DNA from 4 places in the Aeribacillus composti genome. Region 4 is predicted to be linked to each of the others. Evidence: riboswitches for the same ligand, from Rfam matches in the RefSeq annotation. Region 4 holds a riboswitch; each other region holds the start of a gene.
The links. Region 4 has a riboswitch for thiamine pyrophosphate ahead of RI196_RS07275 (acetylornithine deacetylase). Riboswitches for the same ligand answer to the same signal wherever they lie in the genome.
Positions count from the first base shown of each region.

Region 1: it holds a riboswitch for thiamine pyrophosphate, as region 4 does, so the genes downstream of both, thiT (energy-coupled thiamine transporter ThiT) here and RI196_RS07275 (acetylornithine deacetylase) in region 4, are expected to answer to the same signal.
Region 2: it holds a riboswitch for thiamine pyrophosphate, as region 4 does, so the genes downstream of both, tenI (thiazole tautomerase TenI) here and RI196_RS07275 (acetylornithine deacetylase) in region 4, are expected to answer to the same signal.
Region 3: it holds a riboswitch for thiamine pyrophosphate, as region 4 does, so the genes downstream of both, thiC (phosphomethylpyrimidine synthase ThiC) here and RI196_RS07275 (acetylornithine deacetylase) in region 4, are expected to answer to the same signal.

Region 1 covers NZ_CP134501.1:3,273,982-3,282,170, forward strand. The annotation lists gene RI196_RS15985 (hypothetical protein) at 507-689, shown strand; gene RI196_RS15990 (DnaJ family domain-containing protein) at 731-1,102, opposite strand; gene RI196_RS15995 (DUF2179 domain-containing protein) at 1,124-1,669, opposite strand; gene RI196_RS16000 (DUF418 domain-containing protein) at 1,773-3,008, opposite strand; TPP riboswitch at 3,181-3,284, shown strand; gene thiT (energy-coupled thiamine transporter ThiT) at 3,354-3,914, shown strand; gene menC (o-succinylbenzoate synthase) at 3,956-5,065, opposite strand; gene RI196_RS16015 (carbon-nitrogen hydrolase family protein) at 5,329-6,285, opposite strand; gene pdxR (MocR-like pyridoxine biosynthesis transcription factor PdxR) at 7,145-8,189, shown strand, end outside.
Region 2 covers NZ_CP134501.1:1,097,909-1,106,097, forward strand. The annotation lists gene mgtE (magnesium transporter) at 95-1,459, shown strand; gene RI196_RS05535 (monovalent cation:proton antiporter family protein) at 1,485-3,338, shown strand; TPP riboswitch at 3,393-3,501, shown strand; gene tenI (thiazole tautomerase TenI) at 3,641-4,240, shown strand; gene thiO (glycine oxidase ThiO) at 4,242-5,354, shown strand; gene thiS (sulfur carrier protein ThiS) at 5,362-5,565, shown strand; gene RI196_RS05555 (thiazole synthase) at 5,572-6,339, shown strand; gene RI196_RS05560 (ThiF family adenylyltransferase) at 6,336-7,349, shown strand; gene thiD (bifunctional hydroxymethylpyrimidine kinase/phosphomethylpyrimidine kinase) at 7,364-8,176, shown strand.
Region 3 covers NZ_CP134501.1:2,644,773-2,652,961, forward strand. The annotation lists gene yqfD (sporulation protein YqfD) at 1-473, opposite strand, end outside; gene yqfC (sporulation protein YqfC) at 484-768, opposite strand; gene RI196_RS12895 (YqfB family membrane protein) at 832-1,203, opposite strand; gene floA (flotillin-like protein FloA) at 1,232-2,224, opposite strand; gene RI196_RS12905 (NfeD family protein) at 2,241-3,524, opposite strand; TPP riboswitch at 3,718-3,833, shown strand; gene thiC (phosphomethylpyrimidine synthase ThiC) at 3,969-5,711, shown strand; gene RI196_RS12915 (MGDG synthase family glycosyltransferase) at 5,759-6,868, opposite strand; gene RI196_RS12920 (YkoP family protein) at 7,011-7,565, shown strand; gene RI196_RS12925 (GatB/YqeY domain-containing protein) at 8,046-8,189, opposite strand, start outside.
Region 4 covers NZ_CP134501.1:1,476,020-1,484,208, forward strand. The annotation lists gene RI196_RS07255 (mechanosensitive ion channel family protein) at 48-905, opposite strand; gene RI196_RS07260 (peroxiredoxin) at 1,256-1,804, shown strand; gene RI196_RS07265 (TlpA family protein disulfide reductase) at 1,897-2,352, shown strand; gene RI196_RS07270 (hypothetical protein) at 2,583-3,251, shown strand; TPP riboswitch at 3,317-3,417, shown strand; gene RI196_RS07275 (acetylornithine deacetylase) at 3,542-4,807, shown strand; gene tenA (thiaminase II) at 4,840-5,517, shown strand; gene tenA (thiaminase II) at 5,535-6,215, shown strand; gene RI196_RS07290 (ECF transporter S component) at 6,231-6,806, shown strand; gene RI196_RS07295 (ABC transporter ATP-binding protein) at 6,818-8,189, shown strand, end outside.

The sequences.
Region 1 (8,189 bases), 1.8 Mb from region 4:
AATTGAGCTTTCTGCTGCTCGTTGCGAATGGGCTTGTGCAAATGACGGCAATTAGTGTTTAACTTAGCGATGTTGAAGTGTTGTGAAAACTCGCAGCTGCTGTCCTCATCAGCTTGCTTCAGTTGATTTGTTATATGTGGTTCTATACGCTTCTCAAAACGATGTTCGAGTCACATTAGGAACCGCCCAATCTGCCATCCATCAGAGGTTTAGCTTGGATTCTAAAGCAGGCGAATCGTGTACGCGCTCCATTTTCATCATTCTCTTTTTTCTTTTGCAGGAGAAAAATAAAGATAGACCTCCTTGTTGTTTAGATGCCAGATTTCAGAAGAAATCGTTTTTACTTTAAAGCAGCTTTATAAATTCAGTATAAGCTGCTTTTTGTATAATAACTTTTTGTCAAAACGGTGTCTATTTTTTGAACAAAATGTGAATTTTTTGTTTCGTTTTTGTGACAAATGATTTATAATAAAAGAAAACGTTTTCTTTGTTTGGGGGTCAAAAAAATGGTCGTGACACTTATGAAATATTTTTATTTATTCGTTGCTCTCTTCTGTTTATTGTCTGGAATTTTGGTCGGTTTTGCAAAGGAGCTTCCGCTTTCGGTGATAGTCATTTTCTTAGGCTTTTTCAATCTTGCTTTATATTATGTCTTCCATAGAGAAGCCTTGAAAAAACAGCAAATTTAAAAGAATGGCGAAAATAAAGGCACCATTCTTTTTCGAAAACGTCAAATAAGCTTTTTATAAACTTTATCTTTATAAAATTGAGATGCAGATGTGTTGAATATATTCCTTTTCTTCACGATTCGTTCCAATGCTAATTGTTTTTCCGACAGCTTTTGTTGTAATTTTTTCCTTTCTGCTTCATCTTCACAGCATTTTAGTAAATCTTGAATAGTTAATAGTTCCTTTTTCAAGTCATTTTCTTGATCGACCATTCCGGCGTTTCTCAAAAGACGATAAGCCATTCGGAGTTCTTCCGGAATATCAGACAAATCGTCATGCGGGAGAGGCTTCCCCATCCCGGGAAGTTCTTTAAACTCTCCCTCTTCATATGCCTTTTTGATCCGATCCTCAGCAATTTTTGCAAATATATCCACGCTTCACCCTCCCTTCGACCGTTATGTTCGTCCTTTTTCTAAACGCTTTACCCGCTTTTTCATCGCTTTTGTTAAATATCCGCCTTTAAAAGAACGAATTTCATACGAGCTTAAAAACGCTTTTGGTTCTATTTCATTGACAAGGTTTAAAAATTCTTCCTCCCGAGAGCGTTGAGCAACAACTTCCAAACGATACCTGATCGAATTCATTCCTTCTCCTTGAAAGACCGTAACCCCAAAACCAGCCTCCCTCAATTTTTTTACTAATTCGGAATTTTTATCCATTAAATTCACATTGTATGTTACATATCCAAAAGCCAGCTTTTTCTCCAGTTCACCGCCCAACAACAGCCCTGCACCAAAACCGACAATATATGCACTAATATTGTAAATATTAGATAAATCTTGAAAAACTATTCCTAAAGCGACAATATAAATCGCTGCTTCTAGCAAACCTATACCAGCAGCAGCCTTTGTTTGATTTTTCACTAACAAAATAGTTCGGATCGTCAATACTGGTACATACAATAATTGCAGCAAAAAAATAAAAATTGCTTGTAGAAACATGTTGCCTAGACACTCCTTTGTTCCATCATTCTATAAATTATTTTCAAAAAGAAAGAGCTATCATAAACTCAAAATCTGAGATTTGAAACTACATTTTTACAATTCATCTTGATCTGTTATTATGCTTCGAAACTTCCTTTTTCATGCGAATAGGCTGGCGCTTGAAATACATCGCTGTTCTCCATACCCACTCCAACGGCCCTAATTGAAAATATTTAAACCAAATATGGCTGATGATAAGCTGCACGGCAAAAATTGCGAGTGCAAGCCAAAAACCGGCGAAGGGGTATACTTTACCGTACAATCCCAATCCGTAATGATAAAAAATATATGTACAAATAACAGATTGCATGATGTAATTTGTCAATGACATGCGTCCAACAGGCGCAATCTTCTTAACAATTTGCCGGCAGATTGGGTGAAAATATAAAAATATGAGAGAGATCACATAAAACAACATGAGAAATGGTGCACCGAACACCATGTAAAAACTATTTTTAGCGGTGACCGCAAAAATATTTAACGGAAGCCCAATGATAAGCCCGAAAAACCAGATGGCTGTTAATAACCTTCGATGCTTCTCCGGTTCTTGAAAAAGCTTTTGTTTCGCAAATATCATGCCAACTAAAAACATGCTGATATATGGGAGCATGTTTATTATATAGACAAGCGGTTGAAAAGGCCACATGCCAGACATAGACATGTAAAAAAGCCGATCATGAATACGCTGATGGAAAATATCAGTAAAACTTCCGTTTTGATATGAATGGATTGCGTTTCTTGCCTCCTCTTCCAGTAAGGCAGCCTGCTCTCTTTTTTGGACAAAAGCATCCTCACCATTGGATACAGCCGTCATCAAACCAATAAGGAGCAAATATAAACTAAATAAACATACAGTCCATACCAAAAGGGTTTTCCAGGAACACTTCCGGAAAAAAAGGAGAAGAAACCCCAGCACAGCATAATCCATTAAAATGTCTCCATCCCAGATGAAAAATGAATGAATTAGTCCAAATACAAAAAGCACCACCAGTCTGCGTATATATATAGAAACAAAGTTCCTGCCGTTTCCTAAAGCCCGTTCCTCCATGATGATGATTCCAAATCCGAACAATAATGAGAACATTGTAATAAACTTCATTTGTACAAATATTTCCAAAATATTTTTCGTTAGAAAATCCCATGTTCTCCATGTTTCAGTAAAAAAATTTTCGCTGCCTATTTGGTATAAATATACATCTGGATAGCTGAAATGCGCCATATTCACAAGTAAAATGCCAAATATCGCAGCCCCCCGCACCACATCCACTACTTCATAACGCTCACGATTAAGATTCAAACCAAAACCCCCATTCTGAAAAAAGTTCTTATTGTTAACGCCCTTTTTTCATTACTTTTTGTCCAAAGGCTGCATTTCAGCTTTATCGTGTTTAAATTTATTTGAATATAGCGAAAAAAGAATGACAATTTTCTTATAGTCTATTATGATAGACATAAGATTCGAATATCAACAGATCCACAAGGGGAGCTATATGCTGAGAGTGGACGGATATTTCGTCCAGACCCTTTGAACCTGTTAGTTAATGCTAGCGTAGGGATGTGGAAGTATACTGATCCATGATACAGCCTTTTTCCCCCTTATGGATATTTGTTGATAGCAAATAATATACAGGGGGTTTTATTTTTGGAAAAAAATCGCTTATTACTATTAATAGAAGCAGCAATCTTTGCAGCATTGGCAGTTATACTTGATCTTCTCCCTTCCATTCAATTATCATCAGCCATTTCTATATCCATTGCCATGGTGCCTGTACTCATATTATCGTTTCGATCCGGTGCAAAGATTGGCTTCATTTCCGGCTTTTTATGGGGATTATTGCAAATTGTATTAGGTGATGCATACATCCTGACGCCTGTTCAAGGCTTCATCGACTATTTTCTAGCTTTTTCCTTTATCGGTTTAGCCGGTCTTTTCAGCAAAACTATCCAAAATAAGCTGAAAGATGGAAAGAAAAGCTCTGCTCTTGTTTTCATCATCTTTGGCGTCTTCATCGGAGCTTTTGCACGTTATTTTTGGCATTTTATCAGCGGTGTCTTTTTCTTCGGAGAATATGCACCAGAAGGAATGTCAGCGGTCGTTTATTCTTTGATCGTAAACGGCATTACGATGATAGGAGCCTTTGTATTATGCGCTGTCGTTACTGTTATTCTCATTATGGCGGCGCCAAGATTGGTTGTAAAATAAATAAAATAGTCCTCTGCAAAACATGCAGAGGATGATTTTGTTTATAGGGTAAATACTTTCGTTTCAACAGTGTATTTTTTTAATTTTTCACGGCTTACATGAAAACCGATCCCCGGGTTATCAGGCAAGGCAATTTTTCCATTATAAACCGATATTTCCGGTTCAATAATATCTTCTTCCCAATACTTAGATGAACTGGATATATCTCCTGGCAGTGTGAATTGTTCAAGTGTCGCTAAGGCTATATTATGGGCCCGTCCAATCCCTGATTCAAGCATCCCTCCGCACCAAACTGGAACATTTTGCTCTTTGCAAAAATCATGGATTTTTTTTGCTTCTGTCAAACCGCCAACACGGCCGATTTTTATATTCATAATTTTGCAGCTTCGAAGTTCAACAGCCTTTCGAGCATCTTCGAAGGAACAAATACTTTCATCTAAACAGATCGGTGTGTCCAATTCTTTTTGAAGTTTGCTATGATCCACAATATCATCGTGCGCAAGAGGCTGCTCAATCATCATTAATTGAAACTCATCCAATTGTTTTAGATGATTTATATCTTTTAATGTATAGGCACTGTTCGCATCAGCCATTAAATCCAAGTTCGGAAAATGCTTCCGTATTTCCTTAACTACTTCAATATCCCAACCGGGTTTAATCTTTATTTTTACTCTCTTGTATCCTTCCTCCTGATATTGTTCAATAAGACTGATTAAATCTTTTATTGTCGGCTGAATACCGATGCTCACCCCAGCTTCAACTTCTTTTTTCATTCCCCCGAGAGCTTGTGAAAGAGGTATATTTTGCTGTTTTGCATATAGATCCCACACGGCACCTTCCAAAGCCGCTTTTGCCATATAATTTCTGCGAATAAAACGAAACGATTCAGCCAACTCACGAGGATGATGAAACGACGTCTTTGATAAAATCGGAATGAGGAAATCTTCGATCATGTGCACAGTTGTTTTCACGGTTTCTTCTGTATACCATGGAGTGGAAAAAGCAACCCCTTCTCCAAAACCGGCTGCACCATCATCATCCTTTACTTCTACGATCAACAATTCGCGATCGTGAATGTCTCCATAGCTAGTAGAAAATGGGGCTTTCAAACGCATCTGTAATATATGCAAAACAATTTTCTTAATTTTTATCAATTAAGAGCATCTCCTTTTTTAAACAAGCTCTCAGCTAAGTTCGACAAAATCATTCCCATTCGCCAGAGGGCTCGATATTTCCCGGAAAATATTTCTTAAAATAGCGAATCCACTCGAACGTTTGTTTTACACTAATTATAAAATAAACGCTTTCTTAATGTAAAGGAGCAAGGGATTTCTTTATTTCCCTTATTGTTTATTGAACTGTAAAATCTCAAATAAATAATGAGATAATCGTAGAAACGAGTCTCATCATGAGATTAATTTTTCCACTCAATAGTTGCCTTCTTCTCTTTGTTGACTAGCAATTTAAAAACATCAGGTCTTGCATAATGCCCAACAGGATCAAAATCAAACTGGCTATAGGCGATTTGTTTCATATCCAGTTCTGCAATGATGATGTCTTCCTTGCCAAATACGGGCTCTGCCACATATTCGCCCAACGGTCCAACAATCGCGCTACCACCTCTGCTCATTATTTCAGGTGAAGAAGCAAGTTCATCATAACAAGCCAAATCTTTCGGATACATATCTTTTGTCACATATTGATTGGCAGACAAAACAAAGCATCTCCCCTCCAAAGCAATGTGGCGGATTGTTGACTGCCAAGTTTCCCTTGCATCAGCCGTTGGGGCAATATAAATTTGAATTCCTTGTGCATACATCGCAGCCCTTGCTAACGGCATATAATTTTCCCAGCAGATTAGCGCCCCTATTCTTCCATAAGGGGTGTCAAACACTGGTAATGTGCTTCCATCCCCTTCCCCCCAAACAATCCGTTCTGCTGCAGTCGGTTTTAATTTGCGGTGTTTTCCTAACAACTGTCCGTCAGAATCGAAAAATAAAACAGAACAGTAAAGTGTCCCGCCGCTAAATTCATTATCCCTTTCTGTAACGCCTATCACAAGGTAGACACCTGCTTTTCGAGCCGCTTCGCCCAGTTGTTCCGTCGTTTCGTCCGGAACAGCTACAGAATTGCTCCAGTATCTATACCAATCCTTCCTCCCTTCAGCCGAACGGCTCCCAATCGTTGTACCGAAAGATAAGCCTCTAGGATAAGCGGGAATAAAAGCTTCAGGAAATACAACAATCTTTGCTCCTTTTTCAGCAGCTTGATGTATGAGGCTAACCGCCTTTTTTGTCGTGGCGTCTCGGTCCATAATAACAGATGAGGCTTGTATAACAGCAACTTTAACCTTTTGTGCTCTGTTCGACATATTCTTCCCCTCCACCAAATTGAAAAATCTAAAGCCATCTTAAATGCCGAAGCTCATGAACCTTCAAAGTCAATAACCTTCGGAAGTTGCCCCCCTATTCATCTTCCATAAAAAAATCTGCACAGGAAGGAAAACACTTTGAATAATCCTCTTTTTTAGCATAGAAGGGCCGGCCCATGTATTAGAGTTCAAAATAATTGGATTATGTTTTTCCATGAGAGCTTTTCATGTGATATCTCATCTGAAGTAATTTAATGGTAATTTCTTAGCATGCTCCTTTGTACAATACAGCTGTGGCTGAGTGTCGAACTAACTATCAACACTTAATTCTATAGAAGCATTAAGCGTAAAATATGAGAAACGGTTTGAATTGGAGTATATTATTCATAATAAAAATGTTCAAAAATTTTTGGACCATCCAATCAAAGATTTTGTCAATCATCCAATTTCAATACTGCAACAGCCATTTATCCAAGACGAACCATAAAGTGAAATAAATTTGCCGAAAATCGCACATCTATTTTAAGGGTTTTCAACTTCAAGTAAAGAAAAAATCGGGCAGGACAGCTTTAAGCATTGCGTCCATGTTACAAAAGATAATGATTTTTCAGCAGCGTTCAAATCATGTGCTAAAAACTCCAAGTTAAAATAAAAGTGGATGGGTAAAATGTTACTGAATTGGATGGGCATTATTCTTTCATCTAGCGTTATAATTAATGTTTGAACAGGTTCAAATTTTGATGGATATAACAACATTTTCGATTATGTTCAATAGGAACATTCTATAGATAAATAACAAAGAACCTGGTTAACTTGCCATATAGCAGGAAGTGCCAAGCAAATCTAAAGGGTGAAGCATATGGACTGGAAACCGGATCGAAATGCAAAAAAGCCTATATATAAACAGCTGGCCGAATATATTGAAAATGGAATTGCGGATGGCACATTTCCCCCTGATAAACCGCTGCCTTCTGAACGGTTTTTGGCCAATAAGCTGCAAATAAACAGAAGCACAGTTGTGGCTGCATATGACGAATTAGAATCAAACGGACTTATCGAGAGAAAGAGAGGAAGCGGAACAACAATCAGCAAAGATATATGGGGCATGACAAAGAAGCGTGTACCAAGCTGGAATCGGTATATTGAGGCAGGATCGTTCTTGCCGAATTTACCTGTGACCCAGAGAATACGCAAAGAGATGGAAGAGCATAAACTAATCAATTTAGCTAGCGGTGAATTGTCGGAAGATCTTTTTCCAATCGACTCCTTGCGAGAAATCATTTCGACAAGGTCATTTATCGGAAGCCTAGGATATGATCATCCTCAAGGGAATGAGATATTAAGAAAAACTATCACAAAGCATGTGAAACGATATCGGAGAATTGAGACAAATCCGTCTTCCATTCTCATCACATCAGGAGCGCAGCAAGCTTTATATTTAATCGTCCAATGCTTATTAAAGCCGGGTGACGCGATAGCATTAGAAGAGCCTTCGTATTATTACAGTCTCCCGGTCTTTAAATCAACCGGAATTAGACCTTTCTATTTACCAGTTGACAAAGACGGTATAAACCCGGATGATTTGCTTCTATTGCATAAAAAACATCGAATCAGGATGATCTTTTTAAATCCTGCTTTCCAAAATCCATCAGGCGCTTTCCTTCATAAAAACCGGCGGGAAAAAATATTGGAAATATCGTCTGAGTATGGAATACCGATTGTTGAAGACGATCCTTACAGTTTAACGTCCTTTAATGGGGAAGAGACCTACCCGCTAAAATCAATGGATGAGCATGGAAATGTCTTATATATCAGCTCATTGTCAAAAATTGTTGCTTCTGGTTTGCGAATTGGTTGGGTTATTGGACCAAAGCCTGTGATTGAAAGATTGTCTGATGCCAAAC
Region 2 (8,189 bases), 380 kb from region 4:
TTGTTATGAAAAAATGTACGACAAAATCAGATAGATTTGTTAATATAGTAAAACACAAAACTTTTCGATATTTTTCCGGAAAGGAGGAGATTTTATGCAGCCTAAAACAGATGCACCGGAATACAGACAGTTGATGATTGACAAGCTGAGAGAGAACAATGTAGAGGAATTCCGTTCGCTGTTTTTTGAGCTACATCCATATGATCAGGCAAAATTTTTTCTAAAACTTGACCAGCCGGATAGAATGCTTTTATATCAAATTCTATCTCCGGAAGAAATGGCGAATGTTTTTGAAAATATAAGGGATGATAAAAACCGCTACAAATCGCTGCTTGAGGAAATGCATCCGGCATTTGCCGCCAAAATGATGGAATACATGTACGCTGATGATGCGGCAGATGTATTAAGTGAGCTGACAAAAGAGAAAATTTCCAGCTATTTAACCATCATGGACGCTCAAACTGCCAAAAGCATAAGCGAGCTTCTTGATTATGAACAATTTACCGCAGGAAGTATTATGACAACCGAGTTCGTTGCCATTAATGCCAATTATACGGTGCAGTCAACGATGGACTTGCTGCGGAAAGAAGCTCCTGATGCGGAAACAATATATTATTTATATGTGATTGACGAAGAGAAACATCTTGTTGGTGTCCTGTCGTTAAGAGATTTAATTGTTCATGAAGACGATACTTTGATTGCTGACATTATGAAAAAGAAAGTCTACTCGGTATCTGTGGCGGATGATCAGGAAGAAGTAGCAAGAAAGATGAAGGACTACAATTTTTTGGCTCTTCCGGTTGTTGATTTTCAACATCGTCTTGTTGGAATTATAACTGTTGATGATATTATTGATGTGCTGGACGAAGAGGCTTCTGACGATTATTCGAAACTGGCCGCTGTCTCGGATGTAGATTCATATGATCCGAATGCTGTTTCTGCTGCCAAAAAAAGATTGCCATGGCTTATTATTCTCCTATTTTTAGGAATGTTCACCGCCGGCCTAATCGGCCAGTTTGAAGAAACGTTGAACAAAGTGGCAACTTTAGCGCTCTTTATACCATTAATTGCAGGGATGGCTGGAAATACAGGAACACAAGCTCTCGCTGTTGCCGTAAGAAGAATTGCAACAGGCGAAGGCACTTCCGAACGCGTGTGGAAAATTATTCTCAAAGAAGCTGGAACCGGCTTGATTACCGGAACAGTATGCGGAATTGTTGTTGCACTGACAATTTTTATTTGGAAGCAGAAATTTTTCTTAGGACTGCTAGTGGGTCTTTCCATATTGTCAACGCTGACTGTTGCGACAATTGCCGGGGCGTTTGTTCCTCTTGTCATGCACAGGCTTCGTATTGACCCGGCTGTGGCCTCCGGTCCATTTATTACAACGATTAATGATATGATCAGCATTTTGATTTATTTTGGCATGGCGACACTATTTATGAACTATTTGCTCTAACAAAATTAGCTAAAGGAGGCGTAATATGGAATCACATGCAGTAACCTCTCTTGTCATCGTGTTGGTAGGCGCTTTTTTAACCCCGATTTTGCTGCATCGGTTCAAACTGGCATTCATTCCTGTCGTCGTTGCGGAAATTATTGTCGGATTAATCATCGGGAAAACGGGATTTAATTTAGTGCAAGAAGATGTATGGCTGTCAACTCTCTCAACGCTGGGATTTATATTTCTCATGTTTTTAAGCGGGCTTGAGATTGATTTCACCATTTTCTCCAAAGAGAAGAAAAAAGAAGAAAAGCTGTCCAACGGAAAAAAAGCTCCTCATACTTTTTTGGTTGCGTCAATTGTTTTTCTTGGCATTTTCGTTGTTTCATTACTTTTATCGTATTTGTTAATGTGGATGGGATTTATCCGCAATGCCTTTTTCATGACGTTAGTGATTTCAACGATTTCTTTAGGAGTAGTAGTGCCGACGCTGAAAGACGAGCAAATTATGAAAACAACCATCGGCCAAATTATTTTGCTGGTGGCTGTCATAGCCGACCTTGTCACCATGATTTTGCTGGCGGTTTTTGTCTCCTTAAACAGCGAAGGAGAAAGCAATACGTGGCTTCTGCTTCTTTTGTTTGCAGCAGGCGTACTGCTTTACTTCATTGGCAAAAGGTTTAAAAGTCGATCCTTTATTAAATCGATGTCAAAAGGAACGGTTCAAATTGGAACAAGGGCGGTTTTTACGTTAATTCTCGCACTTGTAGGTTTATCGGAAACGCTTGGGGCAGAAAATATTTTAGGCGCCTTCCTTGCGGGAGTTTTAGTCTCGCTTTTATCGCCTAATTCAGACTTGGTGCAAAAGCTAGATTCGTTTGGCTACGGTTTTTTAATCCCGATCTTTTTTGTCATGATAGGGGTGGAATTGGATTTATGGGAATTGATCAAAGATCCGAACCTTCTTTTGTTAATTCCTTTGTTATTTCTCGCCCTCTTGATCTCAAAGTTTATTCCCGTTTTTGTGCTGAGAAAATGGTATGATACGAATACAACGATTGCGGCGGCGTTCTTGTTGACTGCTACTTTATCATTAGTTATTGCGGCAGCTGAAATTGGACAGCGAATCGAACTGATTGATAAGCAAATGGCTGACGCACTAATAGTAGTTGCCGTGTTAACAAGCATTATCACGCCGATAGGATTTAAAAAATTATTCCCTAAAAAAATGGCGGTGCAGCCTAAAAAGAAAATTGCTTTTATTGGTGCAAATCAAATGACCCTTCCAGTCACAAGAGAATTGGACAAAAATTTGTATGAAGCAACCGTATATCATACACAGCAAGACAAAATTGAAAACGGGACTGCTCAATCGGTGTTTAAAATTGAAGAATTGAAAGACTATTCGATAGAATCATTGAATGAACACCACATAATGGAAGCTGATATAGTAATAGTGGCTACTGGGGATGAAGAAAGAAATGCGGAAATTGCGACATATGCAAAAGAATGCGGCGTAGAACAGGTCATCGCCTCAATTTCTTCCCCGGAGTTGGATCAAGCATTAAAAGAAAAGGGGATCAGCGTATTTTCCGTCATGCTGTCAACAAAAACGCTGCTCAGGGCTTTGATCGAATCGCCTGGCGTTATGCGGATCTTAACAAACCAAGACAACTCTCTTTATCAAATTAATATGAATAACCGAAAATATGATGGAATGAAGCTTCGATACTTTCCGTTTACAGGAGATTGTATCTTTGTCCGGATTTTTCGAGGTGAAGATTCCATTGTGCCTCACGGCGATACCGAATTGAAAAAAGGGGACCGCTTGATTGTAACGGGTTCCCGCAAATATGTAAATGAGTTAAAAGATGAGCTGGAATTTAGCAAATAATATTTGCAAACAAAACAAATTGTGATAGCATGAAATTAGTATGAAAATTTAATAAGCATCCACTAGGGGAGCCTTTGGAAAGGCTGAGATTAAAGTGTTGACTTTAAGACCCTTTGAACCTGATCTGGATGATGCCAGCGTAGGGAAGTGGGAATTTGAAACATATGTCTGATATTCCATTACCACTTTCCAGCAAGGAAGGTGGTTTTTTATTGTTTCCAGTCTCACCCTTGGACAGCTGCTTTCCAGTTTTGAACCTTGAAAGACGAGTGTGAGCGTCTTTCTCATGAAAGGAATGTACAATGTTGGAACTTCATGCCGTAACAGACGGAACAAAACCGGTCAACGAGCTAATACGCATAATTTTGTCCATATCAGATCATGTTGATTACGTTCATATACGAGAAAAAAATAAAAGACCATGTGAGATCATTCATCTTGTAGAACAGCTTTTGGCAAACGGGATAAGGAGAGAACAGCTTGTTATCAACGATCGGCTCGATGTTGCGCTCCTAACAGGCGTTCAAAATGTTCATCTTCCGGGAACCGGCCTGCCGGTAAAAAAAGTGAAAAGCGCTTTTCCGCAAATAAAAGCCGGTGTCAGCGTCCATTCATTAGATGAAGCGGTAAAAGCAGAAAAAGACGGAGCAGACTATTGTTTTTTCGGAAACGTTTTTGAAACGAACAGTAAAAAAGGACTTCCGGCAAAGGGAACAGATTTGCTTAGGAAAATCGTTGGACACGTCAATATTCCTATTATCGCCATCGGTGGGATCACGCCTGATAATATGCAAAAGGTTTTAGAAAAAAAAGCAAGCGGTATTGCCGTTATGTCCTATATCTTTTCTTCGAAAGATCCAGAGAGCGCTGCCAAACTTTTCAGGAAAGGGGAAGCTTTTTAAAATGAACGTTTTTGATGTTGGAATCATCGGGGGAGGGGTCATCGGCCAAGGGATCGCCTATGAGCTATCAAAAGCAGGGCTGAAGACCGCCGTGTTTGAAAGCGGCGAAATCGGAGGTAAAGCGACATCCGCTGCAGCAGGAATGCTGGGTGCCCATTCTGAAAATGAAAAAAGAGACATATTTTTTGAGCTATGCTTAGAGAGCCGAAATTTATATCCGAGCCTTGCAAAAGAATTATTGGAGCAATCTGGTGTGGATATTGAGCTTGTGCAGGAAGGCATGTATCGGCTTGCATTTACTGAGGAAGAAGGCCGCTTTCTGCAATCGCTCGCAGATGAGAATGAACTAGAATGGCATTCAAGGGAAAACGTACTGGCAAATGAGCCACATGTTTCTGAAGACATTGCGGGAGCTCTTTGGCTTAAGCATGACGGCCAAGTGAAAGGTTCATCTGTTTGCCACGCATATGCGAAAGGCGCTAGAAAATATGGTGCATCTATTTTTGAACAATGTCCTGTTTTCGACGTGATTAAAGAGGGAAAAGCATACAAGCTTGTCACTTCCCAAGGAGTTTTTATATGTGGAAAAGTCGTCGTTTCAAGCGGAGTTTGGAGTGGCTTTTTCTTTGAAAAGCTGGGGCTGAGAAATCCAATGAAGCCCGTTAAAGGAGAATGCTTAGCCATAAAACCGAAAAAACTGGTGATCAACAAAACAGTGTTTTACGAGCACTGTTATATCGTACCGAAAAAAGACGGCACCGTTATTATTGGAGCAACTTCTTATGAAAACGACTGGGATACGCATCCGACAGTCAAAGGAGTATCCGAATTAATGATAAAGGTTCAGAAAATTATGCCAGAAATCGGGTCTGAACCGGTCGTTAGTGCTTGGTCGTCGCTCAGGCCGCAAACAGCTGACGGCTGGCCGTATTTTGCCGAGCACCCGGAGCATGAGGGGATCTTTTTTGCGACCGGCCATTATCGAAACGGCATTCTTCTAGCGCCGATTACAAGCTTGATCGTAAAAGACATGATTTTGAAAACGAATCAATATGAGCGTTATATTCATACCTTTTCTTTAAACAGATTGCTTTCTGATGCGAAAGGGAGGTGATGAAACGGTGAAACTTCGCATCAACGGCCAGCAGATGGAAGTGGAGAATAGTGTTCGAAGCATTGAAGATTTGCTGAACTTTTTTCAATTACAGGAAAGAATTGTTGTCGTTGAACGAAATGGTGAAATTGTTTCAAAAGAACAATACAGTATCCAGACATTAAATGATGGTGATCAAATTGAAATTGTCCATTTTGTTGGAGGGGGATGATGATTCATGTTAAAAATAGGTGATAAAACATTTCAGTCGAGATTAATGTTAGGAACTGGAAAATATCCGTCTTTTGAGATACAAAAAGAAGCGGTGGAAGCCTCAGGTGCTGAAATTTTGACATTTGCCGTCAGAAGAATGAATATTTACGAGCCTTCACAGCCAAATTTTTTGGAGATGTTGGATTTATCAAAATATACGCTTCTGCCGAACACGGCTGGGGCAAAAACTGCGGAGGAAGCAGTCAGAATCGCCAAGCTTGCGAAGGCATCAGGATTATGTGATATGATTAAGGTGGAAGTAATTGGAGATGATAAAACGCTTCTCCCTGATCCGATTGAAACATTGAAGGCATCAGAGATGTTATTGGAAGAAGGGTTTATTGTTCTTCCATACACTTCAGACGATGTTGTTCTGGCGAAGAAGCTTGAAGAATTAGGGGTTCATGCCATCATGCCGGGAGCATCTCCGATCGGATCAGGCCAAGGAATTGTCAATCCTCTCAATTTATCATTTATTATTGAGCAAGCAAATATTCCAGTCATTGTTGATGCCGGAATCGGTTCGCCGGCAGATTGCGCACTCGCCATGGAGATGGGAGCAGATGGTATCTTATTAAATACAGCTGTTTCCGGTGCAAAAGATCCTGTGAAAATGGCGAAGGCAATGAAGCTGGCGATTGAAGCAGGCAGACTTGGATATGAAGCAGGACGCATTCCGAAAAAACGGTATGCACAAGCAAGCAGTCCAACGGAAGGAATGTTAACGACATAATGGAACGATATTCTCGCCAAATCTTGTTTTCTCCTATTGGAGAAGAGGGACAAAAAAAATTGCTGAAAAGCCATGTGCTCATTGTTGGAGCTGGAGCACTCGGCTGTGCAAGCGCTGAAATGTTAGCCCGTGCTGGAATCGGTAAAATAACCATCATTGACCGTGATTATGTCGATTGGAGCAATCTCGGGCGTCAACAGCTGTATACGGAAGAGGATGCGAAACAAAAGCTGCCAAAAGCGGTTGCTGCCAAAAAACATTTGCAGGAAATCAATTCGAACATTTCGATTGAAGCGATTGTGGGCGATTTCTCAATTGATTTTATTGAACATGTAAAGGATGTCGACCTTATCATCGATGGGACTGACAATTTTGAAACGAGATTTTTCATCAATGATTTAGCGATGAAGCACGAAATACCTTGGATCTATGGGGCAGTAGTGAGAAGTTATGGAATGACCGTTTCCATCGTTCCGAAACAAACACCATGCCTCCATTGTATGCTCCAAGCGATTCCGTCTGACGGAATGACGTGCGATACAGTTGGCGTGATCAGCCCGGCGGTGCAAATCGTCGCCTCTTATCAAACAGCAGAGGCACTGAAATATTTAGTCAGCGGAGAGGTGTCCAAGCAGTTAGTTTCATTTGATGTTTGGACAAGGGAGCATTCTGCAGTGGACATGACAAAATTAAAAAAGGCCGACTGCCCATCGTGCGGACATCACCCGACATATCCATATTTGTCGGTTGAAAATGGATTAAAAACAGCGGTTTTGTGCGGAAGGAATACCGTACAAATACGTCCGCAGCAAAAACAGAAGATTTCGCTATCAGAAATTACCAATCGTTTGCGCCCGATCGTGAAAGACTTAAAAGGAAATGCTTATTTAATTTCCTTTCAGGCGGATGATTTCCGCGTTGTGCTTTTTCAAGACGGAAGAGCATTAATTCACGGTACTAAGGAAGAAGAGAAAGCAAAAGCTATTTATCAACGTTACTTCGGAGCTTAAATGGAGGTGTGTTTATGACCATTGGAAAAGCGTTGACGATTGCCGGGTCCGATTCAGGAGGAGGCGCGGGAATTCAGGCAGATTTGAAAACTTTTCAGGAGTTGGATGTATACGGAATGAGCGTGATCACGGCCGTTACGTCTCAAAACACATTAGGTGTTCATGGCGTCTACCCTGTTCCGATTGAAGGGGTGATCAGTCAGCTTGATGCAATTGCTGAAGATTTATCGCCAGATGCGGTCAAAACAGGAATGCTTTTTAATCAAGAAATCATCCAAATCGTCTCAAATAAAGTTCAAAAGCATGGATGGGAAAAAATTGTCGTTGATCCAGTAATGATTGCAAAAGGCGGACATCCATTACTTGAAGAGTCTGCCATCAACGCGCTCATTAACGACTTAATTCCGCTTTCGTTTATTGTGACGCCGAACATCCCGGAAGCGGAAGCGATCACGGGCATCGAGATAAAATCGTTTGATGATCGGAAAGAAGCTGCGAAAAAAATTTGCCAAATGGGAGCAAAGCATGTGATCATAAAGGGAGGACATCAGCCGTCGGGCAGCGAAATCATTGATTTGTTGTTTGACGGGCATGATTTTTATGAATTTAAAGGCAACTATGTAAACACAAAGCATACGCACGGAACAGGCTGCACTTTTTCTGCTGCGCTGACAGCTGAGCTCGCCAAAGGTAAAGACGTTATCGAAGCCGTAAAAACCGCAAAAGAGTTCATCCATCTTGCTGTAGAAAATGCACTAGGCATTGGAGGCGGCCACGGTCCTACCAATCATTGGGCATATAAAAGAAATTTAGCTGCTTCGAAATAACATAAGCCGGACA
Region 3 (8,189 bases), 1.2 Mb from region 4:
TCTATTTGGCTCATCAAACGATTTTGAACTGTTTGATTGCTCGATGTCAAAAACTGAAACGTCCCTCTTTTAATTCCTATTTTGTCCAATTCTTTTTGTATTAAATGCTCTGTTTTCGGACTAGCCCCTTTTATTTCAATATGCCAAATCATGTTGGATAAAAGAAATGTAATGGCAATGAACAGAACAATTCCAATAACAAAACCAAAATTTCTCCATGATTTTTTTAATAAAAATGGAAATCCTATCCTTTGGTGAAAGGTGCACTTACATTCATGTTTACGAACTACTTTTCGTAAAGCCTGTACATCTTTAAGGCGTATAAAAAAAGAAATTGCACCGTTTTCCAGCCGCTTTACATTTATTGTGACAATGCCAAGCCGCGTGCAATCGTTCAACATTCTTTCTGAGCCGGTTCCTTCCGCTATTACCTGAACGAAGCCTGTAAAATATAACAACCAATTGTTCCGCATCCCGATCCCCCTACTGATCAATATATAATACTTGTTCAATTTTCCCTTCTACAAGGAGCTCTTCTGGCAATATCGCTTTCATCACAAAATCGCTTCCTTTAATGAGCATCTGGCCTTGCTGCAGCAATACTCGAATCTCTTTATCTGTAAAGGAAAGCAGTCCTTTATGATTTTCTATATATATATGCAATGTACCGATCATCGTAACACGGGGAAGATCCATCATGACGTCAGCTGGTATTTGCAATCCTTCTGTCAATATGCTTTTTATTCGCTGATGCCATTTTTTGCCCATAAAAGAACCCCCTTCATCCTCATATTTATGAGAGACAAAAGGGGATTAACACCATTAATTCATTTATTTTATGAAATTCGACCGATGGGGCTTTTTGGATCGGGGTTCATCTAAAATGACGCTCCAAATGACTCCTTTTGCAGCTGAATGCATGTGTAAAGCTGATGGTTTCTGTTTTTTATTATGAAAAGATTTCATATTCGATTTGTCTTTTTCAGCTTTTTTTATTTGGCTGGATAGGCCTGTGTGTACATTTTGAATTTGATTCCATTCATTTGGAGGGCTTGTCGAAACATTTTTAACCCTTTGTTTTGTTTGTTTTGCTGCTTGTTTCCTTTTTTTCTGCTGCTCTTGATCTTTTTTATTTCTGCCAAACAAAGAAGAAATAATCCCGATTAAAATAACAATGAACAGCGGATTTTCAAATATTTCCATATGACACCTCCTTTGATGGACAGAAAGATCATTCTTCTTCATCACCAGCAGAGTTTTTTGTCATTTTTCCGATAGAATCACGCATATTTGTATCAGCAGTAATGTTTTTGATGTTCATATAATCCATAACTCCAATATTTCCTGATTTTAAAGCTTCCGCCATTGCCAGCGGAACTTGCGCTTCCGCCTCAACAACTTTTGCCCGCATTTCTTCAACTTTAGCGCGCATTTCCTGCTCTCTTGCCACCGCCATCGCCCTGCGTTCCTCCGCTTTAGCTTGCGCGATGTTTTTGTCTGCTTCCGCTTGATCTGTCTGCAGGATCGCACCGATGTTTTTGCCGATGTCAACGTCCGCGATGTCGATGGATAAAATTTCAAAGGCTGTTCCTGAATCGAGTCCTTTGTTTAAAACTGTTTGCGAAATCATATCAGGGTTTTCCAGCACTTTTTTATGATCATCAGAAGAACCAATGGTGCTGACAATTCCTTCACCTACACGTGCGATAATCGTTTCTTCCCCGGCACCGCCAACAAGCCGGTCGATATTGGCTCGCACCGTGATGCGGGCTTTTGCTTTCACTTCAATTCCGTCCATGGCAACCCCTGCAATAAACGGGGTTTCGATTACTTTCGGATTTACGCTCATTTGAACGGCTTCAAGCACGTCTCTTCCCGCTAAATCAATCGCAGCACAACGTTCAAAGCTCAATTCAATATTAGCTCTTTCAGCTGCAATTAATGCGTTGACAACTCGATCGACATTTCCTCCTGCTAAATAATGGCTTTCCAATTGATTTGTTGTGACATCAAGGCCGGCTTTATGCGCTTTAATTAACGGATTGATCACTCGACTTGGAATGACTCTGCGCAGCCTCATTCCAATAAGAGTCAAAATACTGATGCGAACGCCAGCTGCCAGAGCGGAAATCCAAAGCATAATCGGCACAAAAGAGAACAAAATGCCAAGCAAAATAAGACCTAATACGATAAGACCTAGTAAAAGAAAAAATGATACATCCATGTGACATACCTACCTCCTATTCATTTTCATTAATAGCTCTCACAACAATTCGTGAGCCTTCTACTTTAACAATTTTCACTTTTTTTCCTTTCTCAATATACGTCCCTTCTGTCACAACATCCAATCTTTCCTCTCCATCGGTCATTACTGTTCCTGCCGGCCGTAAAGCAGTCACAGTTACACCCGTTTTCCCAATTAAATCTGTACGATTTTGATTGGATACATAACCTTTCTCCGTGCTGATTGAATCATTTAAAATAATTTTTTTAAACCATTTCATACGCTTACCAATCACCTTTGACATAATGAATATTGTGAATATCGAAATGGAACCGGCAATAAAAAGAGAAACCGCCATATGTCCTATATGATCAGCTGCTAAAAATAAACTTAAAAGGACTGAAAGAAAACCGATTGCTCCAATAATTCCTCCTGGAACAAACAATTCTGCAATTATAAGCAGAACCCCAAGCACGAACAAAACAACCGTTTCCAATCCCGCAAGCCCTGCAATAAAATGACCGAAGAAAAACAAAAACAGCGCCAATAGTCCAATAAAACCAGGAATGCCAAACCCAGGAGTGTACAATTCTAACACAAACCCTAAACCGCTAATCGTTAATAATATCGGAATGGTATACATGTTTGTTACAAAACGGGCTATTTTTTCAGCAAACGTCTCCTCAGTCTCCTGGACTTTTGCACCTTCCATTCCGATCGATTTCAAAAGCTCTGCCCGGCTTTTGGCGATGCCTTCACCATACCCGACTTCCATCGCTTGTTTTGCTGTTAATGTTAGTAATTCTACTTTTTCTGCACCATATTCGGGCATATCCAAGCTGCTGTCTACCATCGCCTCAGCGAACATAGGGTCTCTGCCATGAACCTCAGCAGCATTTCTCATCTCTGCTTTCCAAAACGATTGCACTTTTACTTCTGCAGCATTGCCATTGGAGTCAATGACAGCTGCTGACCCAATGGTACCGCCAGGATGGTAATATATTTGATCAGCCCTTAATGCTATATAAGCCCCTGCGGAAATCGCATGTTTATTTACATAAGCGATTGTTTTGATATCTGTATCCATAATCATTTTACCTATTTCTATCGCTGCCTCTAAAGCACCGCCAGGAGTGTTCAATTCAAAAACAATGACATCCGCTTTTTCTTTTTCCGCCTCCTGAATGGATCGTTTAATAAAATGCACCAACCCTTTTTCAATTGTATTTTCAATCGGAATAAAATAAACGGTTTTCCCTTCAGCTGATTTGGCATCAAAAGACGCACAAATAATCGACAAGATGAGCAGCAGAGCGCAAATAGCGAAAAACTTATTGTTTGATTTCAGGCCTCTCCCCCCTTATTTTTTGCCTAATATTATTACGGACAATTGCGCAGAAAGTTTCAAAAATCAACAATTCTGCAAACATACATGAAACGAAAAAATATTTTCATTATTTTTCATATTATGTTACTATTAAAAAAAATATATAACCATCTACTAGGGGTGTCCAATTAGCTGGACTGAGAGAAGAACGCGCCTGAAGTTCTTCAACCCTTTGAACCTGATCTGGATGATGCCAGCGTAGGGAAGTAGGTAGCGGGAGTATTTGTATTGCCTTCTTTTTCTATATTGAATTGATCGGGTTCGTGCTAAAGCGAACCCGTTTTTATTTTTCACATCCCATCTCCCCTCCTATTTTTCTATGCACATCTTCAGATAAAAAAATGGAGGAGGAGAAAAATGAAACATTATTTCGAAAACATGCAGTTTCCAGCAAGCAAAAAAATTTATGTGACTGGGTCAAGACCCGATATTCGGGTTCCGATGAGGGAAATTCAATTAACTCCCACGAAAACGGAAGCGGGAACGTTTGAAAATGAACCTGTAAAGGTTTATGACACGAGCGGTCCCTATACAGATCCTGATTTTCAGGCAGATATTCATAAAGGTTTGCCGGCTGTACGCAAACAGTGGATTTTAGACCGTCATGATGTTGTAGAATATGACGGGCGCCAGGTAAAGCCTGAGGATAATGGATTTCGCAATTGGGAAGATCACAATATTGCCACACCTTTTCATCGAAAGCCTTTCAAAGCAAAAAAAGGTGCTGTCGTTACACAAATGCACTATGCAAAAAAGGGGATCATCACCCCAGAGATGGAGTTTGTGGCGATTCGTGAAAACATGGATCCTGAATTCGTTCGTCAAGAAGTCGCTGCCGGCAGGGCCATTATTCCGTCCAACATTAATCACCCGGAAAGTGAACCGATGATCATCGGCCGGAACTTTCATGTAAAAATTAATGCCAACATTGGCAATTCAGCTGTAACATCGTCAATCGAAGAAGAAGTTGAGAAGATGCTTTGGGCCATCCGCTGGGGCGCTGACACAATTATGGACCTGTCAACAGGAAAAAAAATTCATGCAACAAGAGAATTTATCATCCGCAACTCGCCCGTGCCGGTTGGAACCGTCCCGATTTACCAAGCGCTCGAAAAAGTAAATGGCGTTGCTGAAGAGTTAACATGGGAAATTTACCGTGATACATTAATTGAGCAAGCAGAACAAGGGGTCGATTATTTTACTATACATGCCGGCGTGCTGCTTCGCTATATCCCTTTGACCGTCAACCGGACGACCGGAATCGTATCCCGCGGCGGTTCGATCATGGCGCAGTGGTGTATGGCGCATCATCAAGAAAACTTTTTATACACTCATTTTGAAGAGATTTGCGAAATTTTAAAAACATATGATATTGCCGTTTCATTAGGTGACGGCTTGCGTCCCGGATCTATTCGAGATGCCAATGATGAAGCGCAATTTGCCGAATTGAAAACGCTCGGTGAATTGACGGAAATCGCCTGGAAACATGATGTCCAAGTCATGATCGAAGGCCCTGGGCACATTCCGATGCATAAAATTAAAGAAAATGTTGATTTAGAAAATGAAATTTGCAAGGGGGCTCCTTTTTATACCCTCGGTCCATTAACGACCGATATTGCTCCCGGCTATGATCATATTACGTCAGCCATTGGAGCAGCCATGATCGGCTGGTACGGAACGGCCATGCTATGTTATGTAACTCCGAAAGAGCATTTAGGCCTTCCCAATAAAGAGGATGTGCGCCAAGGTGTTGTTGCTTATAAAATTGCAGCCCATGCCGCAGATTTGGCAAAAGGGCATCCAGGCGCCCAAATAAGGGATGATGCTTTATCAAAAGCCCGTTTTGAATTTCGCTGGAACGACCAATTTAATCTTTCTCTCGATCCTGAACGGGCACGCGAATATCATGACGAAACTTTGCCGGCAGAAGGAGCGAAAATTGCCCATTTTTGTTCTATGTGCGGTCCAAAATTTTGCTCGATGAAAATTTCCCACAATTTAAGAAAAATGGCCGGTTCAAGTGATTCTGATTTCGTTCAGGAAGGTTTGAGGCAAAAAGCAAAAGAATTTATAGAGGGCGGGTCATCCCTTTATCGATAAATAATTTTCAAACTAATGCTCCTAGAAGCTTTAATGGCTTCCAGGAGCTATTCATTCATTAAACGTTTGATCAATCCCGCTGGTTCAATCGGAGCTAAACTTTTATGATATTCATCCACTTTCGATAAAAATTTTGATAGCTGCTTAGATTGCAGCGCTCGAATAATGGAGGCCGAAATATTTGTTTCCTCTTGCCAATTTCGAAAATCAAACACCATCCCGAATTTTGTTAATTTCTCCAAATTTATTTCTTCCTGTCCTGGAAGAGTGTGGTATACAAATATAGGAATTTTTTTGTATAAACATTCGCTGATTGTCACACCCCCGGGCTTTGTCATGATAAAATCGACGCGATTGTACAGATCGTTCATTTGTTCTCTTGAAGAGATGTAAGGTAAAGGAGTAATTCGTGGATGATTTTGTTTTATTAATCGATCATAAAGCTTTCTGTTTTTTCCGCATAACACCATATAATGGATATCATCATCGCGGCTGATTTTTTCCGTTATCTTCTCTATTGAACCGACGCCTGAACTTCCTCCCGAAATTAATCCTCGATAAAAGCGCATGCTATGTACATGTTCATCTTTCCTTTTTGTAAAATTTGGGTGAATAGGAATCCCTGTAACAAAAATCTGTTCTTTTTTTATACCTTTTTCGAGCAAATAATCTTTCATATATGAGTGACCGACAAAATGATAGTCAATTTCTCTTTTTCCCCAAAGGTGATGAATAAAAAAATCTGTGTATACATTGATAACAGGGATGTTGATTTGAGAAGAGGCTTTCAGCCTGGCAAGCAAGTAGGAAGGAAGAGCATGGGTACAAACAATCATTTTCGGATTCAATTCATCAATGATCTTTTTTAAATGGCGGAGAAAAAGTGCCTCATAATGGAAAAACCTTTTGCCGCTCTTTTGTTCCGCAAGCACTGACCTGTGGTACATATGGCTGTATGATTTAGGAAAACGGCCAATCCATTGCAAATAAAAGGAAGATATCAGCCTTTCTATTTTTCCAAATTTCGATGACAAAAGGTCCATTTTTTCGCAATGAATGTCAGGATCAAGCCGTAACAACCCTTCCATTAGGGCATCAGCTGTTTGATGATGGCCTGAAGGTATGGTCAAAAAAGGAAGATATAAAATTTTTTTCATATCGCTCACCATTGTTATTGATGGAGTTCTTTAAAAGTTTTTTCTTAATTTCGCATGCCTATTCGAAAAAAATTTTTTATAAATAAAAACAATTCGTATGCTAAAAAATAAACTGTAAGAAAAAAAGTGAAAGGTGTTGCAAATGGGAAGGTTGAGATATTGTTTTTTTAAGTTTTGGTGCCTATTGGATCCCATTTATTTCCTTTGTTCGCGGCTTGAGTATGTGAGGGACAAGGAGAATAATCGTGACATTTTCCGGGTTCGATTGACAAAATATAAAGGAAGGGAAATAATTCTTTCAGACGGAACAAAAATTAAAAAAAATGATCTTCTGTTAAAAATACATCTTCATAACGTCTATTTAATGAAGGAACTGAATCGTTTTAAGAGCGAAATTCAAAAAGGAAGATACATTTACTCTAAAACAGAAAAAGGGCTGCCAAATATCGTTCAATACTTGCGGAATCATTCACAATTTCATAATGTGAAAGGGATTATTGGAATAACTATTTTAAATAAAGGCTCTGAACGGCTGGGCTTTGAAACGTTTTCCATTCAAAATCCATTTTATAAATGGTATAAGCTTTTGACATTTACCCCTATGTATTTAATCATTCAATATCGTTTCGATAGCTTGAAGCGGCCGCCGAAATATTTAATGATGTCAAAAGAAAAACTGCTCAAACTATATGGATAGAACGGTTTTCCCTTCATCAAAAAAGAGCGTATGAACAGCTCAGGCGCCGCTTATACGCTCCGTCATGTTGATCCCGTTGAGGTTTCAATGAAAATATTTGGGTTAACTCCGAAATAAATCCTTTCCCTTTCAGAGCAAATAGTGCTGTCGTTTTTCCCTGTTCTCACAGCCAGATAGACGTGTGCTTTCTTTTCGATACGTTTTCCTTTATTGCCGCCGTATTTTCCCGATAATCTTCATTGAGATCAGCGATCTTTCCGAATGTTTTCCTTCATTGTTGCCCTCTGCTCAATTTTTTGCGGACATTTGCATAGCAGCTATATTCTTTCGCCGACAAGCTTGCTATCAACAACTGAACCACTATTGATGAATTGCAAGGCAGCTACATTCATTAATCGACTGCCGCAGTCCATAGGATGAATCCGCTGCAAAAACTTAAAAGCTTGCCGCACATAGAAAGCGGCAAGCTTTTTACTCGAATTATGAAAGCAAATCCTGAACCAATTTATTGACAAGCGAGCCATCTGCTTTTCCTTTTACTTTTGGCATAACGGCTCCCATTACTTTCCCCATATCGGATTTGGACGTTGCGTTCACTTCCGAAATTGTTGTTTTAATAATTTG
Region 4 (8,189 bases):
TCTATACAAACACGAAGTCATAATTAAAAAGGAAAGGGGATGAGATATCATCCTCTTTCCTTTTGCTGCTCGTTCTTATGAATCATCACTTGATGAGGGAACGGAATTTCGATGCCGTTTTCATCAAGCACTTCTTTTAGCCGTTTCCGGAGCTTTCTTTCAACAGCCCACTGCTCCATGTTTTTCGTTTTGGCAATGATGCGGATGATCACATCAGACGAGCCGAAATTTTGCACTCCTAAAACGTCCGGACCTTCCACAACCTCTTCAGTTTCTTTTGCAAATTGGTCGCAAGCTTCTTGAAGAATGGACATGACCCTATTTAAGTCTTCATTATACGATATGCTGATATCAACAAGGGCTTGCATATTTCCTCTAGAATGATTGGAAAGGCCGACAATCTGCCTGTTTGGAACATAATGCAATGTGCCGTCAAAGCCTCGGATTTGCGTCGTTCGTAAACCGACAGCTTCCACAATGCCTGAATAATTGCCTGTAGTGACATAATCTCCAACATCAAGTTGTTTTTCTAGGAGAAGGAAAAATCCTGTCACAACATCGCTGACGAGCCCTTGAGCTCCAAAGCCGATCGCAAGACCAACAACCCCAGCCCCGGCTAAAAGCGCTGTGACATTGTAGCCAAACACTTGAAAAACGGTAACAATAAAAATGAAAAACAGGGCATAATGAAAGAAATTCAATACTAATGTTTGCAGCGTTTTAGCCCGCGTGATGGAAATTTCCTTCCGATTCTCAAGCCCCTCAAACATTTTGTGAATAATTTTATTGCCGATTGATTTGACGATAATATATGCAATGTAAATTCCAATAAGCTTGGCCAAAACTTCTCCTGTTTTTAAAGCCAGATCAGCCCAATCAATAGATTCAAAAAAGTTCAAAACCATTTCCCCTTTCTTTTCAAGCCAATCATTTGGTTATTTTACGGGATCATGTTAAACTGAATGTACAGTTGAAAGTTTAACATAGAAAAAGGAATTTTCAATGATTGTTACATTTTTTTAATGATAGCGGCGAAAATTGGAAATAGTATTATTGTTCTCTTCACCGCAATGAAAATGTAAAACAGATTATTTAAATTAATTATTACTTAAAATTGACTAAAATTTTGTTGTTATATATAATAGTAATCGGAGGAAGGATATTGAGAAAATACTCAATTCATTCTCATTTGTTTTTGAAGGAAACAATCAAAAAGTTTCCTTTAAAATAAAATTTTAAAATGGAGGGTTACATAATGGCAGAGCGTTTGGTTGGTAAACAAGCTCCACGTTTTGAAATGGATGCCGTTTTGCCAAACAAAGAGTTTGGTAAAGTAAGCTTGGAAGAAATCATGAAACAAGGAAAATGGACAGTTCTTTTCTTTTATCCAATGGACTTCACTTTCGTTTGTCCAACTGAAATCACAGCTATTTCTGACCGTTATGAAGAATTTGAAGATCTTGATGCAGAAGTGATTGGTGTATCAACTGACACAATTCACACACACTTAGCTTGGATTAAAACTCCTCGCGAAGAGAACGGTTTAGGCGATATTAAATATCCGCTTGCAGCAGATACAAATCATCAAGTATCAAGAGACTACGGCGTTTTAATCGAAGAAGAAGGAGTTGCTCTTCGCGGATTGTTCATCATCAATCCAGAAGGCGAACTTCAATATCAAACAGTATTCCATAACAACATTGGCCGCGATGTTGATGAAACATTGCGTGTACTTCAAGCGCTTCAAACTGGCGGACTTTGCCCAGCAAACTGGAAGCCTGGTCAAGAAACGCTTAAAGTATAATGAAGCTTTTCATTCAAAGGGCCTAGCGGTACGTTAGGCCTTTTTTCAAACGATTATTTTTTTGATATTCATTCTTCAAGGAGGAAACGGAAATGAAATTACGTGAGCCAATGCCTGAATTAGTCGGAGCAACAACTTGGCTGAATGGCGAAGTAACGAAAGAGCAATTAATCGGTGAAAAACCAACATTAATCCATTTTTGGTCAATCAGCTGCCATTTGTGTAAAGAAGCAATGCCGAAAGTAAATGAGTTCCGCGATCAATATAAAGATAAACTGAACGTAGTAGCTGTTCATATGCCTCGCTCCGAAAAGGATTTAGATATTGATGATATTAAAAAAGTAGCGGAAGAACACGGGATTACGCAACCGATCTTTGTTGACAACGAACATAAATTAACCGATGCTTTTGAAAATCAATATGTACCTGCATATTATGTTTTTGATAAAAACGGCATTCTTCGCCACTTCCAAGCAGGAGGAAGCGGAATGAAAATGCTGGAAAAACGTGTTAATCGTGTGTTAGCGGAAACAGAAAACGCTGAATGATTTAACCATCTGCAAAACATTGCAGGTGGTTTTTCATTTAGAAACGGCTTTTCGCCTTTGAAAGGACTTGTTTTTATTGCTTCGAAGCTTTCAAAAGATAAGCATTTCCCATTTACCATTCATCCGGCATCCTTTTTCCAGCTCTTCAATCCTAAAGAAATGATTCACATTCCAAATCACAACATGCTATAATAAATGATGCTAGTTTGAACAAAAAGGAGCATAGGTGGATGGCAAAACAATCACAAACTTTTTCCATTATGAATCTATTAAAGGTGCTTTTGGCTGTCATCGTTATCCTTTTCCTATTTTATTTGCTTGCGTTTAACGACGTCGTCGTGCGTTTTATATCTCTGCTATTAAATGGATGTTTAGTTGTTCTCGCCTTCCTTGTCTATCGGAAAATAGACTATATGATAAAGATGAAAGAAGAACGAAAAGAGCCTATTCAAACCGAAAAGCTGCCTGATGAAACAGAAATGGCGCGAAAAGAACAGCAATTAAATAAACTGGAGCTTGATAAAACGCAATTGTTGGAGGAGCTATTAACAAAAGCCGGTATCGAAGAGGAAGAAAAACAAAAGTACCGAGCCAAAATTAGAGAAAAAGAGGATGAAGCTTCAAAGCTTCAACAAGAGCTGGCATTCATGAAAGGCCGGATTGCCAACTTGATTTTAAAAAGAGATCCTGAGATCGAGCGGATTGTCCTGCTGCTTGATGCGGATTTTATATTAAATCATTCGTTAGTGGAAATTAATCAAAGGTTTCAGGAAATTAGCGGCAGTTTTTCTGAACAATCCATCGAGCATTTGAAAAAGGCTAATTATATTGATCAACATTTGCAATTTACTCGAATTGGTTATCGTGAATTATTAAAGACGGCAAAAAGGATCAATTAACCGTTAGCTTGTATTTTTCTATATTTTATGATTTAATGAAATTAAATGAAAATTTCATAATATTAACATACCACTAGGGGAGCCGAAAGGCTGAGAAAGGCGTGTGCCTTGACCCTTTGAACCTGATCTAGATCATACTAGCGTAGGGAAGTGGTGCAGTAATATCGAAACCTGTCTATAGGTTTTGTATATACTTGCCCGTTCCCTTATATTGGGAACGGGCTTTTTGCATTACAAGGCTGGTTGGCAAACCATTTTTCAAAACAAAATGTTAAGAAAGGGGAGACAACGTGTTACAAACGCTATTTCAGCAAATTGATGAAAGGGAAGAAGAACTTCTGAATCTTCTAAAAACACTCGTATCGTTTGAAACGCCGAGCCCTCCGGCAAGAAATGCAAAAGAGGCTCAAAAGTATGTCGCCTCATATTTGGAAGACATCGGCTTTTCCATTGATCAATGGGATTTATATGAACAAGATCCAGTCGTAGTAGGAACGAAAAAAGGAAAAGATCCAGAAAATTACCACAGTTTAATTATTAACGGGCATATTGATGTCGCTTCAATCGAAGAGGGAGAAGAATGGCTAACGCCTCCTTTTGAGGCAACGGTTAAAGGGGATTACATATATGGACGCGGTGTAGCGGATATGAAAGGGGGAATGGCTGCCAGTCTGTTTGCATTAAAGCTGCTGCAAGAAAACGGCATTGAGCCGGGAGGGGATATCATTTTTCAGTCCGTCGTCGGTGAAGAAGTAGGCGAAGCAGGAACAAAATCGTGCTGCGACCGGGGATATCGAGCTGATTTTGCCATCGTTGTCGATTCAAGCAACTGTGAAATACAAGGGCAGGGCGGGGTGATCACGGGCTGGATTACGATTGAAAGCCCCGAGACATTTCACGATGGCACGAGAAGACAAATGATTCATGCCGGCGGGAAGCTTTTTGGGGCAAGCGCGATTGAAAAAATGATGAAAATTATTGAAGGACTGCGAGAGCTTGAACAGCATTGGGCAGTGATGAAAACGAGCAAAGGCTTTCCGCCTGGTTCTGCCACAATTAATCCAGCAGTGATTGAAGGTGGAAGGCACGCCGCTTTTGTGGCCGATAAATGTTCCCTTTGGATTACCGTTCACTATTACCCGGAAGAGCATTATGTAGAGGTGATCCGGGAAATTGAAGAACATATCCATCATGTTGCAATGGCTGATCCATGGCTTCGGAAATATCCTCCGAAATTTAAATGGGGCGGCACATCGATGATTGAAGATCGAGGAGAAATTTTCCCAGCTTTTTCATATGACGAACATTCACTCGGAGTGAAAACATTACAAAAAGCACATAAACTGGCATTTAATGAGGAAGCAAAGCTGACGATGTCCCCTACTGTGACAGACGGCGGCTGGCTGAGTGAAGCGGGAATTCCCGTCGTTTTATATGGACCGGGCACGCTTGAAGATGCACATTCGGTGAATGAAAAGCTGTCCATCCCCCAATTAAAAACATTTACAAAATCGCTGATCGCGTTTTTATTTGATTGGTATCAGAAAAAACGATGACAATTACAAAAGCTGCGAAAGGGGTAATTCAAATGTTTACAGACCGATTGTATAAAACTGCAAAACCGATTTGGGAAGCGAGTTACCATCATCCGTTTGTTCAAGGAATCGGCAATGGGACGCTGGATATCGACAAATTTCGCTTTTTTATGGAGCAGGATTATCTTTATTTAATCGAATACTGCCGCCTGTTTGCCCTTGGAAGCTTAAAGGCTCACAATCTTCAAACAATGACAGTTTTTGCTGATCTTCTACATTCGACGTTAAAAGTGGAAATGGATTTGCATCGTCAATACGCTGAAAGAATAGGAATAGAGAAGGAAAAATTAGAACAAGTTCAGCCTGCTGCTACAACCGTTGCATATACGAGCTATATGTTAAATGTGTCGCAGCGAGGATCATTGGCAGAACTGGTTGCCGCAGTCCTTCCATGTACATGGAGCTATTATGAAATCGGCACACGCTTACATGAGATTCCTGGTGCCAGTGAACATGAGTTTTACGGCGAGTGGGTAAAAATGTACGCATCAACAGAATTCGGTGAATTGGCAAAATGGCTGAAAGATTTAATGAATGAGCTTGCAGAAGGAAAACGGGAAGAAGAATTGAAATGGCTGGAAGATATTTTTGTCACAACGAGCAAATACGAATATATGTTTTGGGAAATGTCTGAACGAAAAGAAATGTGGCCAATCGAAATCAATTCTTAATATAGGAGAGAATGAACATGAAATTTTCTGAAAAAATTCGAACAAAAGCAGATCCGATATGGCAGGCCAGCTTCGATCATCCATTTGTAAAAGGTATTGCCGATGGGAGTTTGCCGCTTGAATGTTTTCGTTATTACGTTTTGCAAGATTCGTATTATTTAAGCCATTTTGCAAAAGTGCAATCGTATGGAGCGGCAAAAGCAAACGATTTATATACGACATCGCGAATGGCTCAGCATGCACAAGGAACATTTGAAGCGGAATTATCTCTTCATGAAACATTTGCCAAACAGCTGGGAATCACAGAGGAGGAGAAGGCGAATTTTAAGCCGGCCCCAACGGCGTACGCCTATACTTCCCATTTATATCGAGCGGCGATCAACGGTCACTTAGGCGATATTATTGCTGCAATACTTCCGTGCTATTGGCTATATTACGAAATTGGCGAAAAATTAAAAGATGCGAAGCCAAAAGAACCGATTTATCAACAATGGATTGCGGCTTATGGGGGCGATTGGTTTAAGCAGCTTGTCGAAGAACAAATTGACAGGCTGGATGAAATCGCACAACAAACGATAGAAGCCGATCTAAAAAGAATGGAAGAGCATTTTATCATCAGCAGTCAATATGAATTAGCGTTTTGGGAAATGGCTTACCGTTTAGAAAAATGGGAAGTGGAACCAAAAATCAGTCAATAAAGGAGTTTGATCATAATGAAAGGATTAAAACTGACAGACATTCTAGTAACAATTGTTATTTCGATCGTTTTTGGAATTGTTTATAAACTATGGGGACCGCTTTACTATGCGGTCAAGCCGATCGGGCTGCATGTCGACCAGCTCATATACGGTATGTGGTTTATTGCTGCGACGGTCGCCTTTCTTATTATTCGCAAGCCTGGAGTAGCGCTGATAGCGGAAACAGCAGCGGCATCTGCAGAATTTATAACCGGCTCTGAATTCGGCATAGAGGTTCTTCTTTACGGAATCGTCCAAGGACTATTTGCAGAGATCATTTTTGCGATTTTTCGATATAAAAAGTTTAATATCGGTGTTGTCATGCTGGCTGCAGCCGCTTCAGCAGCTGGTTCGCTAATTATGGATCTTTATAAAGGCTATATAGATGACTTAGTATTTTGGAACTTGCTATTATTCATTGGAGCTCGATTGATTGGCTCAATCATTATTGCCGGCGCGTTTGCCTATTATCTAGTGAAATCTTTGGAAGCAACAGGAGTGACTAATTTAGTAAGACCTGCGTCGCATGAAGATTATGACGCACTGAACTAGAGGTGGCAAACATGGATCTAGTATGCGAAGTGAAAAATTTACGATTAAAATATCCTGGAGAGGAATCCTTGCTTTTTAAGGATGTATCCTCTTCTTTCTATAAGGGAGAAAAAGTCTTGCTTCTTGGTCCTTCCGGCTGTGGGAAATCGACGTTTTTGCAGGTGCTAAGCGGTTTAATTCCAAAATCTATTGAAGTGCCGATGAAAGCAGAAAAAATCTTGACTCCGTCATCTTGGGGATATGTGTTTCAAGATCCTGACACGCAATTTTGCATGCCGTATGTAGATGAAGAAATGGCTTTTGTTTTGGAAAATTTGCAAGTGCAAAGAGAACAAATGCATGAAAAAATGCGAGTTTACCTGGAAATGGTCGGCCTTCATTTTGATGATCTTCATATCAGCATTCAATCATTATCAGGCGGCATGAAGCAACGGCTGGCGATCGCCACTGTTTTAGCATTGCATCCAGACGTGTTATTTTTGGACGAGCCGACTGCAATGCTGGATCCGGAAGGGACAAAAGCGGTATGGGACACGATGAAACAAGCAGCTCAAGATAAAACAGTTATCATCGTTGAACATAAAATTGATCATGTTCTTGACTTTGTCGACCGCATACTTTTATTTAATCAAAAAGGACAAATCGTCGCAGACGGTCCGAAAGAACAAATTTTTTCTCGGTATCGGAAAGAAATTCGCGAAGACGGCATTTGGTATCCCGGTGTATGGGAGGATTATCTTCGTGATAAGCAGGGGTATTACAAAAAGACCCCTTTAAAAGAACAGGTCGTGATTGAGCTTGAGCAATTTAAAGGATATCGAAAGAAGGAAGTCAAAATCGATGTACCATATGGAAAGGTTCATGCAGGTGAATGGATTGCGATAGTGGGGAAAAACGGCGCCGGAAAGAGCACTTTGTTACATTCATTGATGCAGTTTATACAAACGACCGGCACTTATTTGCTGTTAGAAAAAGAAGCAAAGAAAATAAAAAAGCTTTCCAACATGCTGTCGTTCGTTTTTCAAAATCCGGAATTTCAATTTGTCACCAATTCAGTTTACGATGAAATTGCTTATTCGTTGAGGATTGAACGGATGAAAGAAGAAGAAATTCGAACAAAAGTAGAAGAAATGCTCGAATTATTTCATTTACAGAAGCACCGCCATCAACACCCTTATCAGCTTTCAATGGGACAAAAAAGAAGATTGAGTGTTGCCGCTTCAATCATTAAAAAACAGCCGATCATGCTTTTAGATGAACCGACTTTTGGGCAAGACTCATCCAATACATTTCAGCTCTTGGAGCTTTTAGAACATTATCGCAAACAAGGGTCTACCATTTTGATGGTGACACATGATGAACAAATAGCAAAGCATATGGCGA